4 regions of the Colwellia sp. 5_MG-2023 genome follow, and region 4 is predicted to be linked to each of the others. Evidence: predicted binding sites of a transcription regulator. Region 4 holds the regulator's gene; each other region holds the start of a gene.

Region 1 (2,195 bases), on a different contig from region 4:
GCATTAATGAAATACTAAAATAGCTATACTCCTATAAGGCAAACTCATGACACAAGATGAAATGAAAAAAGCAGCAGCATATAAAGCATTAGAATTTATTAAAGAAGGCACTATTGTTGGTGTTGGTACTGGCTCTACTGTTAATTACTTCATTGACGCTTTAGCAACGATTAAAGATGATATTGAAGGTGCAGTTTCCAGCTCTGATGAGTCGACTAAACGTTTGGAAGCACATGGCATTGAGGTATTTGATCTTAATAATGTAGGCGTTTTAGATGTTTATGTTGATGGCGCTGATGAAGTTAACAAGTATTTAACCATGATCAAAGGTGGTGGTGCTGCACTCACAAGAGAAAAAATTGTTGCCGCTGTTGCCAATCAATTTATTTGCATCGCTGACGATTCAAAGTTAGTTGACATATTAGGTACCTTCCCATTACCAGTTGAAGTGATACCTATGGCGCGTAGCTATGTTGCTCGGCAACTAGTAAAGCTAGGCGGCGACCCCGAATATCGTCAAGGTGTTATTACCGATAATGGCAATGTTATTCTTGATGTACATAACTTAAAAATTACTGATGCTAAAAAGTTAGAAGCTGATATTAATGCTATTGTCGGTGTTGTATCTAACGGTTTATTCGCAGCACGAGGTGCTGATGTACTGATCCTTGGTAGTAATGACGGAATTGAAATTATCAAATAATATCATACACTTAAGACCTGATTTATTAGTTTTAATGTAATAATAAAAATAGTATCCACAAGCTTAATTAGTCATTCATCTAACTAATTAAGCTAAGTAACCAGATAAATAAACATAATAATCAAACACTTAATTTGTTTACTCAAATATTTTCTTTAGAGTTTATACGCTATATGTTATCTTATTGGAATTATAGATATCTAGCCATCTAAACGTTTTATTTAGCTGACTTTTATTTAACTGACTTTTTTACTAACAATGTAATTCTAACTTAAATAAGTGAAGCCATACCTTATGACAACAAGCAAAAAATCATTAGCAAAAGACAAAATAAAAATCCTTTTACTTGAAGGTGTGCATCAAAGCGCACTTGATGAGTTAAAGGAGAAAGGTTATTCGAATATTGAGTATATTAAAACATCACTTTCGAATGATGATTTAATTGCCAAAATAGCTGATGTGCATTTTATTGGTATCCGTTCTCGTACTCAGTTGACTGCTGAAGTTATCACCCACGCTAAAAAGCTTGTTGCTATTGGCTGCTTTTGTATCGGCACAAACCAAGTTGACGTCAAAGCAGCTAAAAAACGTGGCATTCCAGTATTTAATGCGCCTTTTTCTAATACCCGTTCTGTTGCAGAATTAGTATTAGGTGAAGCCTTATTATTGCTACGTGGTATTCCTGAAAAAAGTGCAAAAGCACACCGTGGTGAATGGTTGAAGTCTGCGGTAGGGTCTTTTGAAGCTCGCGGAAAAACACTCGGTATCATTGGCTATGGCCATATTGGAACTCAGCTTGGTATTCTGGCTGAAACGTTAGGTATGCGTGTTAAGTTTTATGATATAGAAACTAAATTACCTTTAGGCAATGCAAGCCAATCATCTTCCTTAAAGTCATTGTTAAGTGAAGCTGATGTTGTTAGTTTACATGTGCCAGAAACACCCCAAACACAGTATATGATAGGTACAGAACAGTTTACTGCGATGAAAAAAGGCGCGATTTTTATTAATGCTTCTCGCGGTACCGTTGTAGATATAGAGTCACTTGCACAAGCATTAACAGACAAAAAAATAGCAGGTGCTGCCATTGACGTATTCCCTGTTGAGCCTAAAGGTAATGATGATGAATTCGTATCACCATTACGTGGTTTTGATAATGTAATTCTTACACCACATATTGGTGGTAGTACAAAAGAAGCACAAGAAAACATTGGTTTAGAAGTAGCAAGTAAATTAGCGAAATATTCTGACAATGGTTCAAGTTTATCGGCAGTTAACTTCCCTGAAGTATCACTACCGGAGCATTCTTTACCTGGAGAAACAGGTACAAGCCGCTTACTACACATTCATCATAATCAACCAGGCGTTTTAACAAAAATTAACCAAGCCTTTGCTGAAAATAATATAAATATTGCTGCACAATATTTACAAACAGATTCAGAAATTGGTTATGTGGTTATTGATATTGAATCATCTGATAGTGCACAAGCAT
Region 2 (2,195 bases), on a different contig from region 4:
ATACTAATTAATGTATGGGACTATATAGTTAAAAGATAAGGGCATAAATGATAAAAACAATACTCCCTATGAACTATTTAGTACTATATTTGTTTTTCAATGGAGAAAAGCAAAAAACCAGCACTGCTTATACACAAGTGCTGGTTTTATTACTTTGTTTCAGTTTTTAATGAATAAAGCTTTTAACTAAATTCCAGCTGATTTTCTTAAATCATCAGCTTTATCCGTTTTTTCCCAACTAAATGCAGTAAATGTATCGTCACCTACAGTCATTTCAAAAGGTTCACGACCAAAATGTCCATACGCAGCTGTTTGTTGATACATAGGATGTAATAAATCTAACATTTTAGTAATGCCGTAAGGACGCAAATCAAAGTGTTCACGAACAAGTTCAACTAAGCGTTCTTCGCTTACTTTACCTGTACCAAAGGTATCGATAGAAATTGATGTAGGTTTAGCAACACCTATAGCATATGATATTTGAATTTCACAACGATCAGCTAAACCTGCTGCTACAATATTTTTAGCAACATAACGACCAGCATATGCTGCACTACGATCCACTTTTGATGGATCTTTACCTGAGAAAGCACCACCACCATGACGCGCCATGCCGCCATAAGTATCAACAATAATTTTTCTACCTGTTAGGCCACAATCGCCTACTGGGCCACCAATAACAAAGCGGCCTGTTGGGTTGATGTGATATTTAGTATCTTTAGTTAAAAACTCAGCAGGAAGCACATGCTTAATAATATTTTCCATAACTGCATCAACTAAATCCTCTTGTTTAATATCAGGGTTATGCTGAGTTGAAAGAACAACAGTATCAATTGCCACAGGTTTATTGTTTTCATAGATAAAGGTTACTTGTGATTTAGCATCAGGACGTAACCAAGGAAGAATACCCGATTTACGGGCTTCAGCTTGACGTTCAACTAAACGATGAGAATAATATAATGGTGCAGGCATTAACGTTTCAGTTTCATTGGTAGCATAACCAAACATCAATCCTTGATCTCCAGCGCCTTGATCTTCCGGCTTACTGCGATCAACACCTTGCGCTATTTCTGGTGACTGCTGACCAATTAAATTCATAATGCCGCAAGTTTCACCGTCAAAGCCGACATCGGAAGATGTATAACCAATATTACTAATAACATTACGAGTAATGGTTTCTAAATCAACCCATGCATTAGTACTTACTTCTCCAGAAATAATAGCAACGCCAGTTTTAACCATTGTTTCGCACGCAACACGTGCAAATTTATCTTTCGCAATAATAGCATCTAAAACCGCATCAGAAATTTGATCGGCAATTTTATCTGGGTGTCCTTCAGAAACGGACTCAGAAGTAAAAAAGTGTGTAGACATAAAACCTCAACAGTTTAAATCTTTAACCTATCTCGCTTAGTAAATAGTTATTTAAAAAGTAGATAAAAAAGATAAAAATTAACATTAATACAATATATAGATGCAGTTTACTATTATAGGAATCACTTTTCTATCTTTTTTACGCCTAGACGTCTAAATGGCTTTAATCTTTTAAAGTATAAATCATTAAATTTATAATGAAAAATATGAAATTTATTTATTTTACAACTGTTTACGTAGTAATTTATGGGGTTTATGCACTTTTTATTAAATTTACTTTTTGTTGAGGCAGGGTATATAAAATAGAGAAAGGTACTCAATTGAGTAGTCGTTAGCGAATCAGCGGTCGTTGACGTTATTTTGTGGAAAAGAAAATAAAAGGGCGCCACTACAATTGGCGCCCAGTAAATTTAACCTTTTCTTTTTCTCGGTTTTACTACTTGAGTAGTATTTGATTCTTTTTTCAATTTACGTTTTTCTTTTAACGTTAATACGGGCTTTTTCTTTTCATTTTTAGACATATTATCACCTAATAATAAATTACAGATTAATTACGTATGTTTTTTGCAAAAACTAAAAATTATAGAAAATAAATCAAATAAAATACCCTCCTTAGATAGTTATAATGAGTTAGCTAAATATTTTATGAAATAAACAGTTCTAGAAAATATGGATACAATTAAGCCTTCTTTATTAAGCGAACTTAAAAAAGAACCATTAAATAAATGCTGTGTGTTTAGTTTTTATCTGGAAATACAGACGAGCGTAAAGGTACGCTCGTTTAAACGGGGAATTTTAGGGCGAAGCTCCCTAAAAATAAA
Region 3 (2,195 bases), on a different contig from region 4:
GCGCACAGGTTTTATTCTTCGCCCAGGTAAAGCGCTTTATCCGCTAGCAGGAAAGCCAGACCTTACAGGTAAAGATTTACTGGAAATAGTTGACCAATTAGAAGCGAATGCGGCAACTAAGTAATAGTAAATATTCATTCTGTAGATATTTATTGTTTGGTATTAATGTATTCAAACACTAAGCATAAAATATAAGACATAAAAAAGCGGTCAATATCAATTGAACCGCTTTTTTATTTAACTAAATCCGGGTGAAAATCACCGATACTTTAACTCTTGATCAGGTTATCAAGTTCCTTTCTTGCTAAGTACTTGTCCATGGTTGAGCGCAATAACTTGTATAGTAAAATTGAACCGTCAATTTCTTCTTTACGGTTCGTTAAACTTTCAATATTTAAACCGAGTGGTAAATCATACGGGACTAACGCATCTAATATTTGCTGTAAGCTATTACAACAAATGCGAATAGACTCATATAAAGGTTTTTCTGCATTAAGTATACGCAAGCTGGTTGCTTCAGGAACACGCACACCTAACCAGTCAATAAACTCTAATGTTTTTTTACTACCACAAGGTGAAAAGGTTAAAATAATACGTTGTGGTTTTAAGCCTTGCTGTTGGCATTCGATAGCATAGCGAGTCAACATATCAATAGTAGCTTGAGGGTCATAAATTGCTTGTGATATAAAGAAATTACAGCCTTGTTGATGCTTTTCAATTAAGCGTTGGTGTTCATTACCTTTTTTAGCATGGCGCTCAGCAATTGTTATCCCGCCAATAAAAAAATTATTCTGATTTTCTACCAGCGTTTGGTAAGCTTCACCAAGTGGTAAGCTAATTTTATTATTCTTTGATGGGCTACCCACCAGCACAACATCACGAACACCAAACTTTTCCCATGCTTCATCAGCCCAAGTATTAAATGCTGCAGTATCTGACTGCACTACACTTTTGTATGTAATAACCGGACGTTTTGATTTTTTGTTTAATAATGACGAATATAAACGTGGATCATGTGTACTTTTAAACGGAAAAGGACGAGGAACATTCGTTCTTGAATCTTCATCTTGAATGTCATAAATAATTAACCCATCAAAATCTATATCACTGACACGATCAAGTAATTTAGTCGCAATATCTTCTACTTGCTCAATAGGAGTGTCACTTTTTGGCGGTGTAGTGCCAATAAAGTAAACACCACGGGAATTATCGTTATACCTAATTCTTAATTCTGATTCATTTTCTAGCATAATTATTTCGCAAGTTATGAGTGAAAGCCGATTTTGATGATGAAGGCTTATTAATGAACAGCAGTATATCAGTAAACTTTATATTTTTAAATAGACGTTTAGCCGTCTAGAAGAAGGTGTAATATAATCTCATACCAGCATCAATACTAAAGAATATTGCCACATCTAATTTACTTAGCTTGCTAAGTAAATTGAACGCTGTATAATACTTAGCAAGCTAAGTATTATGAAAATTGTGAGAATTATTATGTCAAAGCCACTACCTAATAAACAAAATGTTAATAACCCAAGCCTAGGTTGGTTGCTAAGTAGAGTAACTCGTCTATGGCGCGGCGTTATATCTCAAGCAGTGAACCCCATGGAAATGACAGAAGCGAGATGGTCAGCGATGATGAATCTTAAAATGTTAGGAGAAGGGACTTCACAGCATATGTTAGCTACCGAATTAGGTATAGAAATGCCTTCTTTAACCCGTACGGTTAACCAACTCGTTAATTTAAACTTAGTCGAACGACGTCCTCATCCAAGCGATGGTAGATGCCATTGTTTATGGTTTACCCCCGCAGGCAGTGAATGCATAGAAATGTTAACCGGCAGTGTAAACATGGTTCGCGCAGAGCTTACTAAAGGAATATCTAACGATGAACTCAACGCACTATTTAAGGTACTTCGAAAACTAGAACAAAACGCTTCTATTATGCTTAACAAATATCATGTAGGTGAGAAATAGCCATGGCTCCAGATCAAATATTTAAACGTTGGGTGCATGTTGCGCTTGTCGTCTTTGCTATTTCCTTTGTCTATTTTTTATATGCCGATTTATGGATGCCGGTTAGTACACAATCTAGAGTATTGCACCCTGTGGCAAATATTTCAGCCAAAGTGAATGGCCAAGTAAATAAGGTCTACATCAACAATAATCAAAGCATACAACAAGGCCAACTA
Region 4 (2,195 bases):
TTGATATACTTAGTAGTAGAGTGAAAAACAATATCTGCACCCAATGTTAATGGTTGTTGTAAAGCAGGAGATAAAAAAGTGTTGTCGACAGCAACTAAAGCACCTACTTCGTGACTAGCCTTAGCTACTTCTTCAATATCAACTAAACGTAATAGTGGATTACTTGGGCTTTCAATTAGTACTAATTTAGGTTTTTGTGCTAATGCTTCTGCTAACGCCTGTTGGTTATTTTGATCAACAACAATTAACTTAAATTGACCACGTTTTGCTAAATGGGTAAATAGTCGAAAGCTTCCTCCGTAACAGTCATGAGGAATAACAACAAGATCATCAACAGATAGCAGCTGACAAATTAATAATACTGACGACATGCCAGTACTTGTCGCAATACCCACTTTACCTTGCTCTAATGTAGCGATAGCTCGAGCGAAGGTTGCTCGGGTTGGGTTACCAGTGCGAGAATAATCAAATTCACGTTTTTCATTAAAGCTTTTTAATGAATAAGTGCTAGATAAGTGAATAGGGGCAACAACAGCACCATGTTGTTTATCGGTATTAATACCCGCCTGCACTGCCGAAGTAGTAATGTTTTTAATTTTAGTATTCGACATTTTTATTCCTTATTTTCATTAACTAACACCATAAACTTATATACTTAATGTTTTGGATGTTTGGACGTCTATAACTCTAAACGTTTTGACTATTTAGGTCAAGAATTTTTAGACATCTAAACTTCTACTTGACTGGATTTCTGCAACCAGTAGAATTGCATGATTAAGAAGAAATAAGTATATGCTTCTATCTTTCAATTAAGCTTAATCAAGTTTTCATTAAGTGTTAATTAAATAATACCGTTAAATGCGTTTTTATAGTCATATAAAAATAATAATTAACCATTTACATTAATAGCTACAGAGGAATTTACATGGCTGAGTGGAATGACGAATATATTAATCCCTATGCCGAACATGGTAAAAAGAGTGAGCAAGTAAAAAAAATTACAGTCTCAATTCCTTTGCGTGTCTTAAAAGTATTAACTGATGAGCGAACTAGACGCCAAGTAAATAATTTACGCCATGCGACTAATAGCGAATTATTGTGCGAAGCATTCTTACATGCTTTTACTGGGCAGCCTCTACCTGATGATGAAGATCTCGCTAAAGATAATGAGGAAAAGTTACCCGCTAGTGTTCGTCGTATTTTAGAAGAAAAAGGAATTACCGACTTTAGTGCTTACGAAATAGATGATGACGAATCAATCTAAGTTCGATTGAGTAAATAACTAATCTAAAATAAAAAAAGTAGCAACCTCGATAGAGTTTGCTACTTTTTTTTGTGCTTCATTTTTTGTGCTTCATATAAGAGTAGCCAATATAGCTACAAAATTCGCAACAAGATAAGTTACCCGTGGTATGGCTTACTTAAACGATGCACCGACTCAATAAAGTGTCCTGCATGATCTGGATTCACATCAGGGTGAATACCATGGCCTAAGTTAAATACATGACCGGTACCGCCTTCACCAAAGCCTGCTAATATTTTAGATACTTCCTGTTCAATACGCGGTAATGGTGCATACAACATAGAAGGGTCCATATTGCCTTGTAAAGCAACTTTATCACCAACACGTGCTTTTGCTTTTTCTATATCAATAGTCCAATCAAGTCCTACCGCATCACAACCTGTCGCAGCGATATCTTCTAACCACATACCACCATTTTTAGTAAACAAAGTTACCGGCACTTGACGGCCATCATTATAACGCGTTAAACCGTCAACGATTTTATGCATATATTGTAATGAAAATTCTTTGTAATCACGTGGTGACAATACGCCACCCCATGTATCAAACACCATTACTGATTGTGCGCCAGCAGCAATTTGTGCATTCAAATATGAAATAACAGAGTCGGCTAACTTATCAAGTAATAAATGCAGTGTTTGTGGTTCAGAAAACATCATTTTTTTGATTTTAGTAAAAGCTTTTGAGCTACCACCTTCAATCATGTAAGTTGCCAACGTCCAAGGGCTGCCAGAAAAACCAATTAACGGCACGCTACCATTTAGTTCTTTTTTAATAGTACGAACGGCATTCATTACGTATTGTAATTCACCTTCAGGATCAGGTACGCCGATTTTTTCAACATCAGCTTTACAAGTAATAGGACGTTCAAACTTAGGTCCTTCGCCTGTTT

What was found. The regulator MetJ, encoded in region 4, represses methionine synthesis genes. The targets are predictions, from matches to a motif close to TAGACGTCTAGACGTCTA.
Region 1: a site for MetJ is predicted at 905-922, ahead of serA (phosphoglycerate dehydrogenase). Genes of this name have one in related genera too.
Region 2: a site for MetJ is predicted at 1,513-1,530, ahead of metK (methionine adenosyltransferase). Genes of this name have one in related genera too.
Region 3: a site for MetJ is predicted at 1,342-1,359, ahead of Q4496_RS02785 (methylenetetrahydrofolate reductase). Genes of this name have one in related genera too.

The regions. Positions count from the first base shown of each region.
Region 1 is NZ_JAUOPW010000008.1:5,918-8,112, forward strand. It holds gene rpiA (ribose-5-phosphate isomerase RpiA) at 47-703, shown strand; gene serA (phosphoglycerate dehydrogenase) at 998-2,195, shown strand, end outside.
Region 2 is NZ_JAUOPW010000026.1:2,358-4,552, reverse strand. It holds gene metK (methionine adenosyltransferase) at 187-1,374, opposite strand.
Region 3 is NZ_JAUOPW010000002.1:285,405-287,599, forward strand. It holds gene Q4496_RS02780 (haloacid dehalogenase type II) at 1-124, shown strand, start outside; gene Q4496_RS02785 (methylenetetrahydrofolate reductase) at 270-1,250, opposite strand; gene Q4496_RS02790 (MarR family winged helix-turn-helix transcriptional regulator) at 1,498-1,980, shown strand; gene Q4496_RS02795 (HlyD family secretion protein) at 1,983-2,195, shown strand, end outside.
Region 4 is NZ_JAUOPW010000011.1:105,903-108,097, forward strand. It holds gene metB (cystathionine gamma-synthase) at 1-611, opposite strand, end outside; gene metJ (met regulon transcriptional regulator MetJ) at 926-1,264, shown strand; gene hemE (uroporphyrinogen decarboxylase) at 1,402-2,195, opposite strand, start outside.